Regions from separate parts of the Bhargavaea ullalensis genome, predicted to be linked through region 2. Evidence: predicted binding sites of a transcription regulator. Region 2 holds the regulator's gene; the other holds the start of a gene.
What was found. The regulator NrdR, encoded in region 2, represses ribonucleotide reductase genes. The targets are predictions, from matches to a motif close to AACACNATATATNGTGTT.

Region 1 (11,483 bases), on a different contig from region 2:
GGAAGGGCGGATTGTCTTCCGCGGGGACAGAAAGGGGTATCAGGGGGCGGGCCCGGGCAAGGTTGTGCTGTTTGAGCGCGAGTTTCCCGAAGGCATAACGCTGTCCCCGTTCGGCAACACGCTCAAGACTGTGGCATTCAACTCGAACGGCTCCGTCCTTGCGTTCGGCACCGTCTATTTCAACACCCCCGCCGGCACTCGGACGATGCGGGTGCACATCGGCAAGGGACGTGTCCGGTTTGAAGGATGAACGGGGATATTCCTGGCCCGAGTCCATGCTGAGCCTGCTCATCGTGTCGATTATCTGGCTCACGCTGGTGCCCGCGGCGGACAAAATGACACTCCGTCTCGATGAACGGAGGCTGGCCGCACAGGCGGCTGCCGCCGCATCCGATGCAGTGGACGCCCACGTTGCGTACGGGGAACACGAGGGCACCCTGCTGATCGACGGAACCCATTTTGACTGGAGAATGGAAGGGGAGGGCATCTGTGTGGCATACCGGTCGCTGTCGGGATGGCAGTCGCTCTGCATCGCGCCCTAGCAGGGAAGGCGGTTACACGTTCATCGATTCACTGCTCCAGCTGACGATCTTTTCGATGTTCTGCCTGTTTTCGCTTGCTTTCCTCACCTGGGCCGGACAGACGGCCGGGAAAATGACGGACGATACGGCCGTTGAGTGGGAATTGTTCCGGAGGGAACTGATGCCGTATCTGCGCGGCATTGACGACATCCGGGTCCACGCTGGCGGAGAAGGAGTGTCCGTCGGCAAAAGCGGGACAATCACCGACATCGAGCGTCACGGGGAAGTGATCCGCAAGCGCGTGGACCGGGAAGGGCATGAACAAATGCTGACGGGGGTGGGGCGTGCCCGCTTCTTTATGGAAGGAAACCGCCAGCTGGTCCTGATTGCCAAATTCAGCAATGGAACCGAAAGGAGGACCACCCATACGCTTGTTTTCAAGGAAGACGGGGAATGAACGCGGGGCGTCTTTGCCGGCTGCTCTCCTTCTTCTTCTGCTCGCCTCGGCGTTTATTTTCTCTTCACTTGCCGCTTATGAAAGCCAGTTGCACGCCTATACGATGTTGGAATCGGCGTCCACTCGTGATACGATAATGAAAATCGAATCGGGTTCACATGAATCGGCTTCACAAGCAGGCAGGTGGGAAGATGAAGAAAGTGTATCTGATCGGGTACATGGGATCGGGGAAATCGGCGATCGGCAGGAGACTGAGCTACGCGCTGAAGATGCCGTATTACGACATGGACCGGGAGATTGAGCGGAAATTGGGCATGAAAATACCTGAGATTTTCGAAACATTCGGCGAAGAGCATTTCCGTGCGCTGGAAACCGAGTTTTTGAAGGAATTCCGGGATGAATGGTGCATCATTTCAACAGGCGGCGGCACCCCGATCAGGCCGGAGAACCGGGAGATCATGAGAAAGACCGGGCTCGTCCTGTTCCTCAATGCCCCGTTCCATGAGATCTGGCGCCGGATCAGAACCGATCGCAACCGCCCGATCGTCCAGCGCTCGACCCGCGAGGAACTTCAGAACCTTTACAATGAACGAAAGAAAATCTACCGCAGGACGGCCCACATCACGGTCAACACGGAAGGCAGGTCGCTCCGGCAGGCGACGGAGTATGCGGCCCGGCAAGTGAGGCGGCTGAAGGGGAAGTGATTTTGTACCGCCCCCTCTAATCACGAACAATAGGGAAGGAGCGAATAATTTCATTCGTCTATTCAGGTGCCCAGAAAAAAGATTGCGTTTTCTGCCTGTTCAATGTTAGGATATAGGCAAAGCGGCAGACGCTTTGAAGTAATCCGACAGTTGAATAACAGGGCGCTTTGCGCCGGGCGGATGATTGTACGGGGAGAGAACGCGATTTTGCGTCGCCGAAGGAGCAAGTAACGGATGTTATGAATCTCTCAGGCAAAAAGACTCGTACAGGACGCATCTCTGGAGAGTGCCGGGAAAGCCGGCCACCAACGAGGAAAACCGATCAGGAAAACTTTCAGGTGACAGGACAGAGGACCCGTTTCAAGGGGCCTCTGTCTTTTTTATCTGGAAAAAGGGGGAAAACTGAGTGGCTGAAGAGTTGCTGCGCACCCCGCTGTTTGATCTTTATTCAGCGAACGGGGCGAAAACGATCGATTTTGGAGGATGGGACCTGCCCGTCCAGTTTTCCGGCATCAAAGCCGAGCATGAAGCGGTCCGGACCCGTGCGGGGCTGTTTGACGTGTCCCATATGGGCGAAGTGATCGTGGAGGGGCCTGACAGCACCAAGTTCCTTCAGAAGCTCGTTACCAACGATGTGTCCAAGCTCACTGAAGGACGGGCCCAGTACACCGTCATGTGCAATGAAAAGGGCGGCACGGTGGACGATCTCCTCATCTATAAGATGTCCGGTGACAAGTACTTCGTCGTCGTCAATGCCGCAAACACGGAAAAAGACGTGAACTGGATGAACGAGCATGCGGAGGGGGACGTCACCATCACCGATGTTTCTCCGGACTATGCACTGCTCGCGCTGCAGGGGCCGAATGCCGAAAGGATTCTGTCGAAGCTGACCGACGAGCCGCTTGCTGAGATCAAGTTCTTCCGTTTCAAGGAAGGTGTGGACATCGCCGGCAAAAAAGCCCTCGTTTCCCGCACGGGCTATACGGGCGAGGACGGATTTGAAATCTATGCGAGTCCGGATTCCGCCCGTGCGCTCTGGAAGGACCTTCTGCAGGCGGGCGAGTCGGATGGGCTGGTTCCCGCCGGCCTCGGCGCCCGGGACACGCTGCGTTTTGAAGCCGGCCTTCCGCTCTACGGCCAGGAGCTGTCCGACGACATCTCCCCGCTTGAGGCGGGCCTCGGTTTTGTCGTGAAGCTCGGAAAAGAGGAAGACTTCATCGGCAAGTCCGCGCTTGCCGCACAAAAGGAAGAAGGCATTCCGCGCAAGCTCGTCGGCCTTGAGATGATCGACAAGGGAATCCCGCGCACCGGCTATGCGGTGTATCACGGAGAAGAGAAGGTCGGGGAAGTGACGACCGGAACCCAGTCGCCCACACTCGGCAAAAACATCGGAAATGCACTCATCAAGTCGGAGTTCGCGAATCCCGGTGAAGAAGTGGAAGTTGAAGTGAGGAAGCGCCGCCTGAAGGCCAAAATCGTGGAAACCCCGTTCTATAAGCGTTCGAAATCCTAACGAAGAGAGGTCAAGATCATAATGAAGCACCGCTATCTGCCGATGACCGAAACCGACAAAAAGGAAATGCTCGACACGATCGGCATTGATTCGATCGATGAACTGTTTGCCGATATTCCTGAAAAAGTGCGCTTTGAGCGCGATTATGACATCAAGCCAGCACTTTCTGAAACCGATCTGCTGAAAGAGCTGGCCGCCCTTGCAGGCCAAAATGCCGACAGCCGTTCGCATGCCTCGTTCATCGGGGCGGGCGTCTATGACCATTACAAGCCGGTCATCGTCGACCATGTCATTTCCCGTTCGGAATTTTACACAGCCTATACGCCTTATCAGCCGGAACTGTCGCAGGGCGAGCTGCAGGCAATTTTCGAGTTCCAGACGATGATCTGCGAACTGACCGGAATGGACATCGCCAACTCGTCGATGTACGACGGCGGCACTTCGCTGGCGGAGGCAGGCACGCTTGCCGCGGGACATACGCGACGCAAGAAACTTCTGATTTCGGAAGCGGTCCATCCGGAATACCGGGACGTCGTCCGCACCTATGCGGCGGGCCAGTCCGTCGAAGTCGTCGAAGTCCCGCTCAAGGACGGCAAGACCGATGCGGATGCGCTCGCCTCGATGATCGACGGCGACACGGCGGCCGTTATGGTCCAGTACCCGAACTTCTTCGGCCAGATCGAAGACATTGGCCATTTCGCGGATTTAGCCCATGAACAGAAGGCGCTCTTCGTCGTTTCCGCGAATCCGCTCGCACTCGCCGTCCTGACGCCGCCGGGCAAACTCGGTGCAGACATCACGGTCGGCGATGCGCAGCCGTTCGGCATTCCCGAATCGTTCGGCGGACCGCACTGCGGCTACTTCGCCGTAACCGAGAAGCTAATGCGGAAAGTGCCGGGCCGCCTCATCGGCGAAACGAACGACGAACAGGGCCGCCGCGGCTATGTTCTCACCCTTCAGGCCCGCGAACAGCACATCCGCCGGGAAAAGGCGACGTCCAACATCTGCTCGAATCAGGCGCTCAACGCACTTGCCGCTTCCGTCGCCATGACGGCGCTCGGCCGCAACGGCGTGCGGGAAATGGCGATCCAGAACATTTCAAAGACCCGATACGCCATCGAAGCGTTCAAGGCGGCCGGCTTTGACGTGAAATTCGGCGGCCCGTGCTTCAATGAGTTCGTCGTGGACTGCAAAGAGCCGGTCGGGGAACTCAACAAGCGTCTGCTCGGCGCCGGCATCATCGGCGGCTACGACCTGGGGCTCATTTATCCCGAGTTCAAGAACCACGCGCTCCTCGCCGTCACCGAACAGCGGACCAAGGAAGAAATCGATGCACTTGTGCAGGAAATGGAGGCCATCCATGCATAACGAAAATCAGCCGCTCATTTTTGAAATCAGCAAAGAAGGACGGATCGGATACAGCCTTCCCGAACTGGATGTTCCGGAAGTCGATCTTTCAAGCTTCCTGCCGGAGGGACTGCTCCGGGAAGAGCCGGCAGCGCTGCCGGAAGTGTCGGAGCTGGACATCATGCGCCACTACACGGCGCTGTCCAATCGGAACCACGGCATTGATTCCGGATTTTATCCGCTCGGATCGTGCACAATGAAATACAATCCGAAAGTGAACGAGGCCGTTGCACGGCTTTCCGGATTCGCGGACATCCATCCGCTCCAGGACGAATCGTCGGTGCAGGGCGCGATGGCGCTTATGTATGATCTGCAGGAACATCTGGTGGAAATCACGGGGATGGACGAAGTGACGCTCCAGTCCGCCGCAGGCGCGCAGGGCGAATGGACGGCGCTTATGATGATCCGTGCCTTCCACGAAGCGAACGGTGACCATCAGCGCACGAAAGTCATCGTTCCGGACACGGCCCACGGCACGAACCCGGCATCCGCCGCGGTGGCCGGATTTGACACGGTCACGGTCCAGTCGAATGAAGACGGGCTCGTCGACCTGGAAGACCTGCGGAGAGTGGCGGGCGAAGACACCGCTGCGCTTATGCTGACGAACCCGAACACGCTCGGCCTGTTTGAAGAGCATATCCTGGAGATGGCCGAAATCATCCACGGCGTCGGCGGCAAGCTCTACTATGACGGCGCGAATCTGAATGCCGTCATGTCGAAGTCACGTCCGGGGGACATGGGCTTTGACGCCGTCCACCTGAACCTTCACAAGACGTTCACCGGTCCTCACGGCGGCGGCGGCCCGGGCTCCGGTCCGGTCGGCGTCAAGAAAGAGCTCATTCCTTACCTTCCGAAGCCGGTCCTCGTGAAGAAGGAAGACCGCTACACATTCGACTACGACCGCCCGCAGTCGATCGGCCGCGTCAAGCCGTTCTACGGCAACTTCGGCATCAACGTGCGTGCGTATGCCTACATCCGGTCGATGGGCGCGGAAGGGCTGAAGCTCGTTTCCGAGTATGCGGTCCTGAACGCGAATTACATGCTGCGCCGGCTTGCGCCGTATTTCGATACGCCGTATGAGCAGCACTGCAAGCATGAATTTGTCCTGAGCGGCCGCCGCCAGAAAAAACTCGGCGTTCGCACGCTGGACATCGCGAAGCGGCTGCTGGACTTCGGCTTCCACCCGCCGACTGTCTACTTCCCGCTCAACGTCGAGGAAGGCATGATGATCGAGCCGACCGAGACGGAGTCGAAGGAAACGCTGGACGCTTTCATCGACGCCATGATCCAGATTGCCAAGGAAGTCGAGGAAACGCCGGAAATCGTCCAGGAAGCCCCTCACACGACCGTCGTCACCCGACTCGACGAAACGAAGGCCGCGCGCAAGCCGGTCCTGAAATACGTCCGGAAAGAAGAATCCGAACCCGTTGCGGTGAACTGATCACCGGTATGGAAACAACAATAGACTGCAGCCAGAGTGAGCGTCATGCTCCTCTGGCTGCAGTTTTTACGTTCCAAGGGGTTTCCGATGCGGCCCCTTGCTCGAATTTGACATGATGAGTGCTAAATGAGGAGTATGAGGCGGGAAATCGGAGTAAGGGGATGGAATCGGAGTATGGGAGACGAAATCGGAGTATGGGATGGAAAATCGGAGTAAGGGAGATGGAATCGGAGTATGGGACGGAAAATCGGAGTAAGGGGGACGAAATCGGAGTATGGGATGGAAAATCGGAGTAAGGGGGATGGAATCGGAGTATGGGATGGAAAATCGGAGTAAGGGGGATGGAATCGGAGTATGGGACGGAAAATCGGAGTAAGGGAGACGAAATCGGAGTAAGGGACGGAATTTCGGAGTAAGGGAGACGAAATCGGAGTATGGGATGGAATTTCGGAGCAAGGGAGATGAAATCGGAGTAAGGGATGGAAAATCGGAGTATGGAAGCCAAATTCGGAGTATGGGTGGCGACGCACGCGGTAAGCGGGCGGATTTTTTTGACTGATGGAGTTCTTGGAAATGATCAATGATGCTGTCCGGGATGAGTGGAATCATAAAGGCTGTGAGTGAGCGCGTTGCGGGGGTGAGTGGAATCATAGACCTCGTGAGTGAGCGCGTTGCCCTGGTGAGTGGAATCATAGAGTTACCGAAGAGAGTGGATTCATGGAGCGATGCTGTCCGGTTCCCTGTGTGATTTCAATCAGAAGGAGAAGAAGTACACGGGATGGGCGGCTAAAGCGTCCGTCGAAGCCCCCGCGTTGCTGTCCAATGCTTCGCTCTTAGACGCAGAAAGAGCATTGCTTTCCAACGCTTCATTCTTGGACGCTGACAGAACGATGCCGCCAATCTTCGTATTGGCGCAGGCTGAGGCGGCGTCCGTATTTCGTCGACTGTTGGATTTTAAATAACTCTACCAAACAAGCGGAAGCAGGCGCTTTATACTTTTCCTGGAAGCCTCGCCAAGCCTGCCGGCGGCTGTGCTTGAGTGATTGAACCTAAAAAGCCGGACAGGAGAAGGGTCTCCTGTCCGGCTTTTGTTTGAGGGTCCGCGGTTATTTCGTTTTGATTTTACCGGTCCATTGGCGGAAGCCGCCTTTGAGCATGTAGAGTTGGCTGCAGCCGCGCTTTTTCAGGAACAGGGCGGCGCGTCCGCTGCGGGAACCGTTCTGGTCGTACAGGTAGACGGGCTTGTCCGGACGGATCTCCTTGTAGCGCTGGCGGAACTGGGTGAGCGGGATGTTCCGGGCGCCGAGGATGTGTCCGGCGTCGAAGTCCTTCGGTTCGCGCACGTCGATGAGCTGGGCCTTCCGGTAGCCTGCGATGAATTCGTCCTGGGTGAGCGGCGCCACGGCACCGCGGGTTCTGAGAACCGTAACGAGCATATAGACGATCATGGCAAACAAGATCGCCGCAATCAGATAAAGTGTAGTCAAAGCCGTTTTCCCCTTTCTCTCTCAAAATGATTATAAAAGAACTGGAGCATTCCGTCCACGTTCCCCGAAATTTATTCACCGGACCGGCAAAAATTCAGCGTTGAAATATGATAAACTGGAACCATTGTGTTTTTCGAAAGGTGATGGTGAAATGTCGGAAAAATGGCTGTTCATCAATTCCGGACCCCAGAGTCCCTCTTACAATATGGCGCTCGATGAAGCGCTGCTCGATCTGCACAGCCGGGGGGTTATTCCTCCGGTGATCCGCTTTTATGAATGGAATCCGCCGACCTTGTCGATCGGTTATTTTCAGGAGGCCGAAAAGGCGGTGGACCTCGATTCGGTCCGCCGTCAAAATTTCGGCTTCGTGCGCCGTCCGACCGGCGGCAGGGCCGTTCTCCATGACCGCGAACTCACGTACAGTGTGATCGTCTCGGAATCCCATCCGCTTATGCCGGAGAGCGTGACGGAGGCCTATCGCGTGATCAGCGCGGGCCTGCTTCAAGGTTTCCGGAACCTCGGCCTTGACGCGGAACTGGCGGTTCCTGCCGGCCGCGAAGAACGTGAAGCGCTGAGAAAGCCGAAAAGCGCCGTCTGCTTTGATGCGCCGAGCTGGTATGAGCTCGTCGTCGAGGGCAGGAAGGCGGCGGGCAGCGCACAGACCCGCCAGAAGGGTGTCATCCTCCAGCACGGCGCGATTCCGGTCGGCCTGGATCTGGACAAGCTCGTTTCGGTGTTCCGCTTTTCGTCCGAAGAGCGGCGCAACGAAATGAAGCGCAAGCTCGAAGGGAAGGCAGTATCGATCGAGGGGCTGCTCGGGCGCCCGGTCGGCATGGACGTCTGTGCGGATGCGTTCCGCAGCGGCTTCCAAGAAGGGCTTGGCATCGAACTGGAAGACTACACCCCGACGGCTGAACAGGAAACACTCATCCGCCGGATCGAAGAGGAAAAATATGCTTCGGACCTATGGAATTACAGAAAGTGAAAACGGGTCTTTCGGCTCATTTTTAGCCACCCTTTTATTTCCATGCAAGCGGAAAAGCAAGCGCCCCAAAGGTCCGCGCTCCGCGTTCAAAAGTCAAGCGGAATTTCGATTCTTGAACCCGAGTTTCAATATGTAGTAGATTAGGGAAGTACATAAGCACAACATGTTGTATCAATACAGAAATAGACAGGAGGAGGTCATTTTATGGTCATCGCCTCTCAACAGAATCCGCCGGTGCTGGACAAGCAAAAACTGAACTCGGATATTTCTCGGTTCCCTCAGGTCCATCCGGTGACGGAAGATATGAAAATCACCCACAAAGGGGTTTCGCGGCTGGTCATGATCGACCGCTATTCGTTCAAGGACATGGAAAAGGAAACACTCGGCGAAGGGGATTTCGTCGTGCTTACGGTCAAGGAAGATCCGAAGTTCCCGGCAAGGGGACTCGGGTACATCCTGTCCGTCGACCGGGAAGCCGGCAGGGCGGAAGTTTGGATCGAGCCGGAATACCGGACCGCGATCGACAATCCCGACGAACAGGAAAAAGGCATCGTCTCCCGGCCGCTCGAAGTGATCGAGAAGCCGCTTGAAGTGTTCTATGAACAGATTGCCCTGCGCAACGCGACCGGCCTCGCCTCCGTCGAGCAGGACGAAAAAAAGCGCTCCGAATCATTCAGCCGCTTCTACCGCGAACTGGTCTCGCTGAACTTCATCCCGGCAGGCCGTGTCCTGTACGGCGCGGGTTCGGAAACGGACGTGACTTACTTCAACTGTTACGTCATGCCGTTTGTCCCGGACTCCCGGGAAGGCATCTCCGACCACCGCAAGCAGGTCATGGAAATCATGAGCCGCGGCGGCGGCGTCGGCACAAACGGTTCGACGCTCCGTCCGCGCAACACGCTTGCACGCGGGGTCAACGGCAAGTCGTCGGGGTCTGTTTCCTGGCTGGACGACATCGCCAAGCTGACGCATCTTGTCGAACAGGGCGGATCACGCCGCGGTGCGCAGATGATCATGCTTGCGGACTGGCACCCGGACATCGCCGAATTCATCATTTCCAAAATGCAGAATCCCCGGATTCTCCGGTTCCTCGTCGAAAACACGGAAGATGAACAGATCCGAAAGCTTGCGAACGAAAAGCTGAAGTTCAAGCCGTTCACCCAGCAGGAAGAAGCCATGTACCAGGGGATCGTCAATTACAAGAACATCCCGGGACACGGCGGGTTCAATGAAGGCATCATCCGCGACGCCGAACAGAAGCTCCGCGACGGCGGCACTTATTCCGTCCACAATCCGGAATTCCTGACGGGCGCGAACATTTCGGTGACGCTGACCGACGACTTCATGAAAGCCGTGGAGGAAGACGGGGAGCACCGTCTCCGCTTCCCTTACGTCGAGCGCTACACACCGGAGGAAATGAAGCTCTACAATGAGGAATGGCACCAGACCGGCGACGTCCGCGAATGGGAAAAGCGGGGCTTCGCCATCCGCACCTACCGGACGATGAAGGCGCGCGAACTGTGGAACCTCATCAACATCTGCGCCACTTATTCGGCGGAGCCCGGCATCTTCTTCATCGACAATGCCAACGACATGACGAACGCCAAGGCATACGGGCAGCAGGTCGTAGCGACCAACCCGTGCGGTGAGCAGCCGCTCGCTCCTTACTCGGTCTGCAACCTGGCCGCCGTCAACCTCGCTGAAATGGCGGACCGCGACAAGATGGAAGTCGACTTCGGCAAACTCCGCGACACCGTCCGGACGGGTGTCCGCATGCAGGACAACGTCATCGACGCCACTCCGTACTTCCTGCCGGAAAACGAAAAGCAGGCACTCGGCGAGCGGCGGATCGGCCTCGGGGTCATGGGACTGGCAGACCTTCTGATCTACTGCGGCAAGCGCTACGGCTCTGAAGAAGGCAACCGCCTCGTTGAAGAGGTGTTCCGCACGATCGCCGAGACGGCCTACCGCGAATCGATCGACCTCGCCAAGGAAAAGGGAAGCTTCCCGTTCCTCGTCGGCGCAACCGAAGAAGAAACGAGGGCGCTGCGCGAGCGCTTCATCAGCACCGGCTTCATGGAAGGCATGCCGGAGGACGTCCGCGAAGGCGTGCTGGAGCACGGCATCCGCAATTCGCACCTCCTGACGGTCGCGCCTACGGGCAGCACTGGCACGATGGTCGGCGTCAGCACGGGCCTGGAGCCTTACTTCTCCTTCACCTACTACCGGAGCGGACGCCTCGGCAAGTTCATCGAAGTGAAGGCGGAAATCGTCGAAGAGTATCTGGACAGGCATCCGGAGGCCGATCCCGACCATCTTCCGGACTGGTTCGTCACCTCGATGGATCTCACGCCGGAAGAACACGCGGACGTCCAGTGCGTCATCCAGCGCTGGATCGACAGCTCCATCTCCAAGACGGTGAACGCGCCGAAAGGCTACACCGTGCAGCAGGTGGAGAGCGTCTACGAGCGCCTTTACCGCGGCGGTGCCAAGGGCGGCACGGTTTACGTCGACGGCTCCCGCGACTCCCAGGTGCTCACGCTCAAGGCGGAGGAAAACGACATGGACGAGCGGGTGGAAGAGAAAGTCGAGGAAAAGCGGCCGGTCGTGCTCGTGGATACGATCCAGGATCTCCGCTCGACCAATGTGACGATCGGTTCCGAAATCGGCGACACTTGCCCGGTCTGCCGAAAAGGGACTGTGGAAGAACTGGGCGGCTGCAATTCCTGCACGAACTGCGGCGCACAGCTGAAATGCGGTCTCTGATCGGAACGGACTTCACTTAATCCAATTATCCGCGGGGCGGACGCAGCCAAAACGGCGCGTCCGCCCCGTTTTGTGTGCAGGTATATTTTCGGCGGGAGAGAGGGAGGATGAAAATAAGACTGAGTTCGGAAGGATTGATGAATCATGGCCAAGAAGATGCCCTTCTGGACGGCCGGCGCCGTGGCGCTCATGACCTGCCTGG
Region 2 (11,483 bases):
GATCACGGACATCGAACGGTACACACCGGAACATGTGATGGAAAAGTACGGCCTGTCGCCAGAGCAGATCATCGATATGAAAGGCCTGATGGGCGACAGCTCAGACAATATTCCGGGCGTTCCGGGCGTCGGAGAAAAGACGGCGATCAAACTGCTGAAACAATTCGGCACCGTCGAAGGCGTCTATGAAGGCCTCGATCAAGTAAGCGGCAAAAAGCTCAAAGAAAAGCTCGAAGAAAATGAAGAGCTTGCAAAGATGAGCAAACAGCTCGCCACGATCAATACCGCATCTCCTGTCGAAGTGAAGATCGATGACCTGTCATACGGCGGTCCGGACAAAGATGAAATCGTGAAGATTTTTCAAGAGCTTAACTTCAAAACCTTGCTTGAAAAAGTGGATGCACCGGTTGCAGCAACCGAACCGCTGGAGGACTTCGAGTGCCCGGTGGTGAGTGCGGCACCGGTATCGCTCTTGACCGACGGGGTGGCGATCCACCTGGAGCTGGCCGGCGAGCAGTACCACACTGCGGAGATTCTTGGCCTGGCCCTGTCTGACGGGGAAGAGACGGTGTTTATTCCCGCGGGGGATGTGAAGGCGGATGAAAGGCTGTGCAGTTGGCTGAGCGATGAGTCGAATGCCAAGTGGTGCACCGATTCAAAGGCGGCGCTTGCCGCGCTGACGAGACTTGGAGTGGAGGCGGAAGGCATCGGATTCGACCTGCTGCTCGCCGCCTATATCGCCAATCCATCCGTTTCCCTGACCGACACGGCCTCCATCGCACGGGAGTTCGGCTGGACCGGAATCCCGACTGATGAATCCGTCTACGGGAAGGGCGCGCGCAAGGCGATTCCGGATGAAACGGCCGTCGCCGCCCACGCCGGCAGAAAGGCATTTGCCGTTTCCAAGCTGCGGGCAGTTGCCGAAGACAAGCTGAAGGCAAATGAGCAGGACGGGCTCTACCGGGAACTGGAGCTTCCGCTTGCCTCGATCCTCGGAAAGATGGAAGCGATCGGCGTCAAGGCAGACCGCGACACGCTTTTGGGAATCGGCGAAGACCTGTCCGGCAAGCTGGAGGCGATCGAGCGGGAGATCCATGAGATCGCCGGCGAAACATTTAATATCAACTCCACCAAGCAGCTCGGTTCCGTGCTGTTTGAGAAGCTGGGCCTTCCGGCGGTCAAAAAGACGAAAACCGGCTATTCCACCGCGGCGGACGTGCTTGAAAAGCTGGAGGGCCGCCATGAGATCATCCGGCATATCCTCGACTACCGTCAGCTCGGCAAGCTGAACTCGACCTATATCGAAGGCCTTCTGAAAGAGATTCATCCAGACGGCAAGATCCATACGTATTATCAGCAGGCACTCACCCAGACGGGCCGGCTCAGTTCCACGAATCCGAATCTGCAGAATATCCCTGTCCGGATCGAGGAAGGGCGCAAGATCCGCAAGGCGTTCGTCCCTTCGGAGCCCGGCTGGATGATGTTCGCTGCCGACTACTCACAGATCGAACTGCGCGTGCTGGCCCATATGTCGGGTGACGAACGGCTTATCGAGGCATTCCGCGAGGGGGCGGACATCCACACAAGAACGGCGAGCGACGTTTTCCATGTTGCGCCGGATGAAGTGACATCGGACATGAGGCGTGCCGCGAAGGCGGTCAACTTCGGCATCGTCTACGGCATCAGCGACTACGGGCTTTCTCAGAGCCTGAATATCTCGAGGAAGGAAGCCGGCGAATTCATCGACCGCTACCTCGCGAGCTTCCCGGGTGTCAAGGCCTATATGGACAACGGTGTGGCCGAAGCGCGCAAGACCGGGTACGTCACGACGATGCTCAACCGACGCCGGTATCTCCCGGACATCACGAGCTCGAACTTCAACCTCCGGAGCTTCGCGGAGCGGACGGCGATGAACACCCCGATCCAGGGCACTGCGGCCGACATCATCAAAAAGGCGATGATCATGATGGACGATCGGCTTGAGAAGGAAAACCTGCAGGCCCGCATGCTGCTCCAGGTGCACGACGAACTGATCTTCGAGTGTCCGGAAGAAGAAATCGCCGTCCTCGAGAAAGTGGTGCCGGAGGTCATGGAATCCGCACTGGAGCTGAACGTGCCGCTCAAAGTGGAATCTGCCTCGGGGCCGACCTGGTACGATACGAAATAATAGAGAAAGAAGATGAAGCAGGATGCCGGAACTGCCGGAAGTGGAGGGCGTCGTGCGGTCACTCGGCCCGGCGGCAGCCGGTCGGACTGTCCGTGACGCCGTCATTTCGGAAACAATCGTGCGGTCAAAAGCCGAGTCGAAGGAAGCCATACTCAAAAACATTTCGCCCGAAGAATTCGTTTTTCGGATGCGGGGGATGCAGGTTCTCCGCGTCACCAGGCGAAGCAAATATATATATTTCCATCTTGAAAAAAACGGAGAATCGTTTTTGCTCGTCAGCCACCTTGGCATGTCGGGTGCCTGGTTCGCAGTCGGGAGCCTTGATGAAGTGACAGAAGGAAAATTCCGCCGTCATATTCATGTCATCTTCGAAATGGAAGACGGGGGACTGCTCGTCTACGCGGATATCCGGCGCTTCGGAGAACTTCGGCTGATCGGGGAGGAATCCGATCACCCGCCGCTGCTCGCCATGGCACCGGAGCCGTTCGATGAAGAGGCGGAAGGGCATTTTCTGGAGCTGAGCGCCTCCCGGAAATACAGGGACAAGCCGATCAAGGAAACGATCATGGACGGCCATGTGATCTCAGGGTGCGGCAACATCTATGCAACCGAAGCCCTGTTCCGCATGGGAATCCACCCGGCCAGGAAAACCGGACGGATTTCCATGGAGCGGCGTGCCAAACTGTTTCGCTCGATCGTGGAGATCCTGCGTGAAGCGGTGGAGGCGGGGGGCAGTTCGATCTCCGACTACCGCAACATCAACGGGCAAGCCGGTTCCATGCAGGACAGACTCCGGATGTACGGAAAAAAGCACTGCCCTGACTGCGGCAGCGAGACAAAACGCCGGACGATCGGCGGGCGGACGTCTGTTTATTGCCCGAAATGCCAGCATTGATTGGAGGACTGAGTATGATCATCGGATTGACGGGAAGCATCGCAAGCGGAAAGAGTACCGTATCGCACATGCTGGCGGAACGGAACTACCCGGTCGTAGACGCAGACCTGGTGGCCCGGGTTGTTGTGGAACCCGGGCAGCCGGCGCTTGAGGAAATACGCAGGGCGTTCGGGGACCGGGTCATCACGCAAGACGGGACGATGGACCGGCGGCTCGTCGGCGAACTGATCTTCAATGACCCTGCAGAACGGAAAAGACTCAATGACATCATTCATCCTGCAATCCGCAAAGAGATGCTCAAGCAGCGAGATGAGTTTCTGGCGGATGGCTGGAACACGGTCATCATGGATATTCCGCTGCTGTTTGAAAGCCGTCTCCAGCATTTGGTCGATAAAATACTCGTTGTCTCCGTCACTGAAGACACTCAACTCCTCAGACTGATGGAGCGCAACGGATTCACCGAGCAGGAGGCGAGGGCAAGGATCGCTTCGCAGCTCCCGGTTTCCGAAAAGGAAAAGGGGGCGGACGCGGTCATTTACAACAACGGAACGCTTGCGGAGACCGCCAGGCAGCTTGACCAAATCCTGGAAGGCTGGCGGGCAATACCCTGAGCGCCGGATTTCTGAATTGCGGAACTTCCGGGCGTTGTCCGTTTGGAGACGCACTTTCTGTAAAATGTGCTATACTAATTGAGGATAAAAGAAAATGAGTATAACACAGTTAATGGGAGGATCATCATGACAACTTCAATTGCGATCAACGGATTCGGCCGCATCGGCCGCATGGTGTTCCGCCAGGCCATCCTGGAGGACGATCTGAATATCGTGGCGGTGAATGCAAGCTATCCGTCTGAGACGCTTGCACACCTATTGAAATATGATACGACGCACGGAAGATTCGAAGGAACCGTGCTGACCGAAGAGGATGCACTCATCGTCAACGGCAAGCGTGTCCAGCTGATCTCAGAGCGCGACCCTGCAAAGCTTCCCTGGGAGGAACTCGGCGTCGATATCGTGATTGAAGCAACCGGAAAGTTCAACGAGCGCGACAAGGCTGCCCTCCATCTGCAGTCGGGCGCCAAAAAAGTCATCTTGACTGCACCGGGCAAGAATGAGGATGTCACCATCGTGATGGGCGTCAATGACGACAAGCTTGATCTCGACAAGCATGATGTCATCTCGAATGCCAGCTGCACGACGAACTGCCTCGCGCCGGTCGCAAAAGTGCTGAATGATGAGTTCGGTATCGAAAGCGGCCTCATGACGACGATCCATGCGTATACGAATGACCAGAACAACATCGACAACCCGCACAAAGATCTGCGCCGTGCGCGTGCATGCGCAGAGTCGATCATCCCGACGACGACCGGCGCCGCGAAGGCCCTTTCCCTCGTATTGCCGGAACTTGAGGGCAAGCTGCACGGAATGGCGCTCCGCGTGCCGACGCCGAACGTCTCCCTCGTCGACCTTGTCGTCGACCTGAAGACGGACGTCACGCCGGAAATCGTCAATGACGCCTTTATCCGGGCATCGGAAGGCCCGATGGATGGGATCCTTGCCTACACGACGGAGCCCCTCGTCTCGACGGACTTCAACACGGATGCACATTCTGCAACGGTCGACGGCCTGACCACCATGGTCATGGGCGACCGCAAGGTGAAGGTCCTCGCCTGGTATGACAACGAATGGGGCTACTCTGCCCGCGTCGTCGACCTGACGAAAAAAGTCGCCACCGAACTCGGAGCGAAAGTGAACGCATAATCATATTTGAATACCGCGGAAGAAGGGGAAAAACAAGCTGTTTTTCCCCTTCTTCTCTTTAATCTTCGGAATGTCGTCCCGGCGGCAGCCGGGAGAGTAAAGAATATTAGATTAGAGGTTGCGCCGGAAGCCGCATCGTCATATAATAATTCCGACCAATGTGTCGCTGGGCCGCTTAAAGGGTTAGGACCTCTAGGACTAACTTTCCCCCGTGGTGTCCCGTTTGCCGGAACTCCGGCATTCATTTTGTATGAAGGGGGGACGAACCATGGAAACGATGGGTCGTCATGTAATTGCAGAACTTTGGGAATGTGATTTTGACAAGCTCAACGACATGCCGTTCATCGAGCAGACATTCGTCGATGCGGCACTCCGTTCGGGAGCCGAGGTGCGGGAAGTGGCATTTCACAAATTTGCACCTCAAGGCGTCAGCGGCGTCGTCATCATCTCGGAATCGCACCTGACCATCCACAGCTTTCCGGAACACGGCTATGCGAGCATCGATGTGTACACATGCGGTGATCTGGATCCGACGATTGCGGCGAAGTATATCGCGGAAGCACTTGGGGCGAAAAGCCGGCAGATGGTTGAGCTGCCGAGGGGCATGGGCCCGGTGGCAACGCCTCAACCGGCCGCCGGACTGGCCTGAACCATTCAAATAAATGATGAAACTGAATTTGGCAGGGGTCTCCGGGCTCCTGCTTTTTTGATTGTCCGCCCGCAGGACCGCCTTTTCGGAACGCGGGCGGGCAGAACCCGTTTCGGCGGCGGCGGATGTCTGTTATAATGGAGTCATCATAATCGGAAAGCAGGGATCACGATGAAGTGTCCGGCTTGTCAGCATAACGGGACCCGAGTCGTCGATTCCCGGCCAGTGGATGAAAGCAAGGCGATCCGGCGCCGCAGAGAGTGCGAAGCATGCGGCTACCGGTTCACCACATTTGAAAAAGTCGAGGAAATGCCGCTCATCGTCGTGAAGAAAGACGGCTCCCGCGAGGAATTCAGCCGGGAAAAAGTACTGCGCGGACTCATCCGTGCCTGCGAGAAACGTCCGGTGCCGCTTGATGTCCTTGAGGGGATCGTCTTTTCGATCGAGAAGGAACTTCGCCGGCAAGGCAATGCAGAGGTGAAGTCGGAAGGCGTCGGAGAAATGGTGATGGAGCGGCTGGCGGAGATCGACGATGTCGCCTATGTCCGGTTCGCCTCCGTCTACCGCCAATTCAAGGACATCAATGTATTTATCGAAGAACTGAAGGATCTCCTGAAAAAGGAGGATGAACTCTGAAGCCTGCCGACGGAATGAAAGGATGTTAACATGAATCCGCTCTATAAAGAATTGCAGCCGTCGGATGCATATTGCGTCCGGCTTCCTTATCCGTTTTCGGATTTTGACCGCCAGATCCTCACCGGGCTTTACCAGCCGCTTGTCGGCCATGAGGCGATGGCGGTTCTCTTTACCCTGTGGGATGAGGCGGATCGGGACGGCGGGGCCGAATCGAATCATTACCATCTTCTGAACATGCTCGGCATGCCGGTCGGCCGGCTTTTTGAGGCGCGACTTTCCCTGGAAGGGATCGGCCTGCTGAAAACTTACCGGAAAGCGGAAGGCGACAGCCGGTCGTTCCTGTATGAGCTCCAGCCGCCGCTGGACCCTGAAACTTTCTTCCATGACCCGATCCTGTCAATGTTTTTGTACGGCAAAATCGGGGCACCGGCCTATAAGCGTCTCATGCAGCGGTTCCTGACCAGTCCGGTCCCAGCCGGATACGAAGAGGTTTCCCGCTCGTTCATGGATGTGTACAAGCCGGTGACCGCGCGGGCGTCTGAACCCGATGATCCGAATACATACGAAAAGAATGCACGTCCCGCCAAGCTGGCGTTCGATGGCCATGATTTTGATTTTTCGCTGCTTTATGAGGGACTCTCGGCTCATCTCGTGCCGAGGAAAGCTTTCACGCCGGCTGCGAAGGACATGATTGCCCGGCTGGCTTTTCTTTATGCGCTCTCTCCGCTGGAAATGCAGCAGGTGGTGCTGCTCGCAATCGACCAGGACGCCCATCTGACGGACGAGCGCCTGAAGCGGGCCGCCGCCGATTATTATAAGCTCTCCGTCTCAAAAAGCGCGCCGAGGGTGGAGAAGATCCCGTCCGGAGGCCAGGCGCCGCAGCAGGCGGCGGGTCCGGCGAAAACAAAAGAGGATGAACTGGCCGATTACCTTGAAGCCATTCCTCCGGTCGAGATGCTCCGGCAGCTCAACAACGGCCGTGAGCCGATGCAGATCGACGTGCGGCTCGCCCAGAAGCTGGTGCTGGAGCATGGACTGCCCACAGGCGTCGTGAACGTGCTGCTCCAATACGTGCTGCTGAGAAACGACGGCAAGCTGACGAACAATTACGTGGAGCGGATCGCTTCCCACTGGATGGCAAAGAAAGTCGGCACGGCCAGGGAAGCGCTGGAGCTTGCGCGGACCGAGCATGATAAATACATGAACTGGAAGCAGGAAGGCGGGAAGCCGTCCGCAGGCAGAAAAGGCGGCGGCAAGACCGAAAGTGTACCGGACTGGTTTTATAAAAAAGACGACAAGCCCGAGGCGCTGCCTGAAAGCCAGGAAGCGAACCCGGAAATTGAGGCGCGTAGACTTCGCCTGATACAGAAATTTGGAATGGCGGAAGGCGGTGCAGAATAATTGGAACCGATCAGAGACACATTGAAGCGGGTCGTCAATGCCCCGAAGTTTGCCGAACGCTATGAATCGATCCGGAGTGAAATCCTCGACCATCCGGGAGTCCAGGCGTTCTTGGAAGAGCATTCCGGGGAAGTGAGCAAGGGAATGGTCGACCGGGGAATGGGGAAGCTGTATGAATACGTGACCCAGTCGCACGATTGCTCCGGGTGCCCGGACCTGGAAGGATGCATCAACGTCGTCAAAGGCTATGAGCCCAAGCTCATCATCGAGAGGGGCTCCATCGGCGTCGACTACGTCATGTGCAGGAAAAAGTCGATCGACACCGAGCACAAAAAAGTCTCGTCGATGATCCGCAGCATGCATATGCCGAAGGAAATGATCGGGCTGGAGATCAAGGATGTGGAATTGTCCTCGGAAGTCACCCGGCTGGCTGCCGTCGAGAAAATCGGTGAATTCCTGGATCAATATGACCGGACGAAAGAGCTGCCGGCGAGAGGCCTGTACATTTACGGGCCGTTCGGCACCGGCAAGTCCTATCTGCTCGGGGCAGTGGCCGGGGAACTGGCGAAGCGGCACATTCCGTCCGTCCTCGTTTTCGTTCCGGAATTTCTCCGCGAACTGAAGCAGGCGATCCAGGACCAGTCGCTCGATGAGAAAATTGGGTTCGTCAAGAAAGCGCCGGTCCTCATGCTCGATGACCTGGGCGCGGAGACGCTCACCGCATGGACACGCGATGAAGTGCTTGCCACGATTCTGCATCACCGGATGTCCGAGCAGCTCCCGACTTTCTTCACGTCGAACTTCGACTACAAAGGGCTGGAGAACCATTTGGCCTATACGCAGCGCGGCGACAAGGAAGTCGTCAAGGCAGGCAGGATCATGGAGCGGATTCGGTCGATGACGGTTCCGGTCCGGCTTGACGGACAGAACCGCCGGGAAAAGCTGTGATCCGAATGCAGACATCCTGTTGCAATTTTTCACGGAATTGATTATACTCGGTTCAATACTTCTTCCAAATGCTTGGACGGGGACACCTTTTCGGTAGTCCGGCCAGACAGAGAACGGGGCCTCCGGCTGAAAGCCCCCATGGCGCGGGACCGCATTGACCACCCCAGAGCAGCGCGGGCGACTCCTGATGTTTTGGGACAGCCCGTGACGGCACCGGACCGTTAACCGATGCAGAGCTTCATCCGCCTGATTTCAAATCAGCCGGAAGGAAGAAGGGTGGAACCGCGAGCATACGCCTCGTCCCTTTTTGGGACGGGGCTTTTTTGCGTTCATCAAGAAAGGAGAACAAAAGCCATGTCAGAACAAATCAAACTGAAATTCCCGGACGGGGCGATCAAGGAATTCCCGAGCGGAACGACAACAGAAGACGTAGCCCAGTCGATCAGTCCGGGACTCCGTAAAAAGGCGCTCGCCGGGAAGATCAACGGCCGCCTGGTGGATTTCCGCACGCCGATCGAGGAAGACGGCGACATTGAAATCATTACGCCGGATGCGCCGGAAGCACTGGAAATCCTGCGCCATACGACCGCCCACGTGCTCGCCCAGGCCGTCAAGCGCCTGTTCAAGGGAGTCAAGCTCGGAATCGGTCCGGTCATCGAAAATGGATTCTATTATGACTTTGATTCACCGGAACCGATTACGGCTGAAGACCTGCCGGAAATCGAGAAGGAAATGAAAAAGATCGTCAACGAGAACCTGGAGATTGTCCGCAAAGAAGTGTCTCGTGAGGAAGCGCGCAAAATCTATGAGGAGATCGGCGACGAATACAAGCTGGAACTGCTTGACGCCATCCCTGAAGGCGAATCCGTGACGATCTACTACCAGGGAGAGTTCTTTGACCTGTGCCGTGGCGTCCACCTGCCGTCTACCGGCAAGATCCGCGAGTTCAAGCTGCTCAGCATCGCCGGTGCCTACTGGCGCGGCAACTCGGACAATAAAATGCTCCAGCGAATCTACGGCACGGCGTTCTTCAAAAAGGAAGAACTCCAGGAACACCTCCGCCTGCTGGAAGAAGCGAAAGAGCGCGACCACCGGAAAATCGGGAAGGAACTCGACCTGTTCACGAACAACCTGCTTGTCGGGCAGGGACTTCCGCTCTGGCTGCCGAAAGGCGCGACCATCCGCCGCATCGTCGAGCGCTACATCGTCGACAAGGAAGAGAAGCTCGGCTATGACCACGTTTATACGCCGGTGATGGCGAACGTCGAACTGTACAAAACTTCCGGCCACTGGGATCACTACCAGGACAGCATGTTCCCGCCGATGCAGATGGACAATGAAGAACTTGTTCTCCGTCCGATGAACTGCCCGCACCATATGATGGTGTACAAAAACGGCATCCATTCGTACCGAGACTTGCCGCTTCGCATTGCGGAACTCGGAACGATGCACCGGTACGAAATGTCCGGCGCGCTGTCAGGCCTCCAGCGGGTCCGCGGCATGACGCTCAACGATGCACACCTCTTTGTCCGTCCGGATCAGATCAAGGACGAATTCAAAAAAGTCGTCGAGCTCATCATCGATGTCTACAAAGACTTCAAGCTGGAAGACTACTCGTTCCGCCTGTCTTACCGCGATCCGGAAGACAAGGAAAAGTACTTTGACGACGATGAAATGTGGAACAAGGCGCAGAGCATGCTGAAAGAAGCGATGGACGACCTCGGCCTCGACTACTATGAGGCGGACGGAGAAGCAGCATTCTACGGTCCGAAGCTGGACGTCCAGGTGAAGACTGCAATCGGCAAGGAAGAAACCCTGTCGACCGTCCAGCTGGACTTCCTGCTGCCGGAGCGGTTCGATCTGACTTATATCGGCAAAGACGGCAAACAACACCGTCCGGTCGTCATTCACCGCGGCGTGGTCTCGACGATGGAACGCTTCGTGGCGTTCCTCATCGAAGAATACAAAGGCGCCTTCCCTGCATGGCTGGCGCCGGTCCAGGTGGAAGTGATCCCCGTATCGCCGGATGTCCACCATGATTATGCCGAAAAAGTACGTGAAGTCCTCCTTGCCGGCGGATTCCGTGTGGACGTCGACAACCGCGATGAAAAACTCGGATACAAAATCCGGGAAGCCCAGACACAGAAAATCCCGTACATGCTCGTCCTCGGCGACAAGGAAGCGGAAGCCGGCGAAGTCAATGTCCGCAAGTACGGCGAGCAGAAATCCGAAAGCATGCCGCTCGAAGACTTTGTCGCCCTGCTCAAGGAAGTCGTAGACTCGAAGGACTGATTTCTTGCAGGGAGAGCAGGGGCATGTTGATTTCCGCTCCGGGCACTCGCCTGCGGAGGGCATGGCTGCGGTCTCCTCGCCGCTGCGCGCCTGCAACGGAAACCAGGTCATTCACAAAGTCCGAAACAGCCATTGACAAGATCTCGATGCATATGATAAAGTAGTTAAGGTTAAGGAATACAGTTTGTGGTAGAAGAAGAAGCCGCCCGCTTCTCACCTGATCGACGCTTCGGCTGTTGGCAGGTTAGCACCATTGTGACGCTCCGTGCAGGCTTCGCACGGTCACATAAGCGGGTGGACATCTTCCATGTCCACCCGTTTTCTTATTCGGATTGGCCACGGAGGGAGAGATCCCCGGCGGGCCTACCCAAACCATGTATTCGCGATATACTACACGGAGGTGGCTTACGATTAGCAGAGATAACCGAGACAAATTTGTCAATGAGGGCATCCGCTCCCGGGAGCTCCGCATCATCGATCACAACGGTGATCAGCTGGGCATTAAAACGCGGAACGAAGCGCTTGAAATTGCTGCACGTGCCAATTTGGACCTGGTCCTCGTCGCACCGAATGCGAAACCGCCTGTAGCCCGGATCATGGACTATGGGAAGTTCAAATTCGAGCAGCAGAAGAAAGAACGCGAAGCACGCAAAAACCAGAAAGTCATCAACATCAAGGAAGTCCGCCTGAGCCCGTCGATCGACGAGCATGACTTCCAGACCAAGCTCCGCAACG

Region 1: the regulator NrdR is predicted to act here: its motif matches at 8,671-8,688, upstream of ACFFIY_RS10825 (vitamin B12-dependent ribonucleotide reductase).

The regions. Positions count from the first base shown of each region.
Region 1 is NZ_JBHLWY010000042.1:150,036-161,518, reverse strand. Features, by position in the region: gene ACFFIY_RS10870 (prepilin-type N-terminal cleavage/methylation domain-containing protein) at 1-250, shown strand, start outside; gene ACFFIY_RS10865 (hypothetical protein) at 240-542, shown strand; gene ACFFIY_RS10860 (competence type IV pilus minor pilin ComGF) at 490-978, shown strand; gene ACFFIY_RS10855 (shikimate kinase) at 1,170-1,682, shown strand; glycine riboswitch at 1,863-1,956, shown strand; gene gcvT (glycine cleavage system aminomethyltransferase GcvT) at 2,089-3,195, shown strand; gene gcvPA (aminomethyl-transferring glycine dehydrogenase subunit GcvPA) at 3,217-4,563, shown strand; gene gcvPB (aminomethyl-transferring glycine dehydrogenase subunit GcvPB) at 4,556-6,043, shown strand; gene ACFFIY_RS10835 (rhodanese-like domain-containing protein) at 7,150-7,530, opposite strand; gene lipM (octanoyltransferase LipM) at 7,682-8,515, shown strand; gene ACFFIY_RS10825 (vitamin B12-dependent ribonucleotide reductase) at 8,720-11,281, shown strand; gene ACFFIY_RS10820 (hypothetical protein) at 11,426-11,483, shown strand, end outside.
Region 2 is NZ_JBHLWY010000014.1:39,602-51,084, reverse strand. Features, by position in the region: gene polA (DNA polymerase I) at 1-2,167, shown strand, start outside; gene mutM (bifunctional DNA-formamidopyrimidine glycosylase/DNA-(apurinic or apyrimidinic site) lyase) at 2,190-3,062, shown strand; gene coaE (dephospho-CoA kinase) at 3,077-3,673, shown strand; gene ACFFIY_RS03820 (glyceraldehyde-3-phosphate dehydrogenase) at 3,800-4,822, shown strand; gene speD (adenosylmethionine decarboxylase) at 5,091-5,471, shown strand; gene nrdR (transcriptional regulator NrdR) at 5,643-6,107, shown strand; gene ACFFIY_RS03805 (replication initiation and membrane attachment family protein) at 6,138-7,508, shown strand; gene dnaI (primosomal protein DnaI) at 7,509-8,456, shown strand; gene thrS (threonine--tRNA ligase) at 8,811-10,748, shown strand; gene infC (translation initiation factor IF-3) at 11,123-11,483, shown strand, end outside.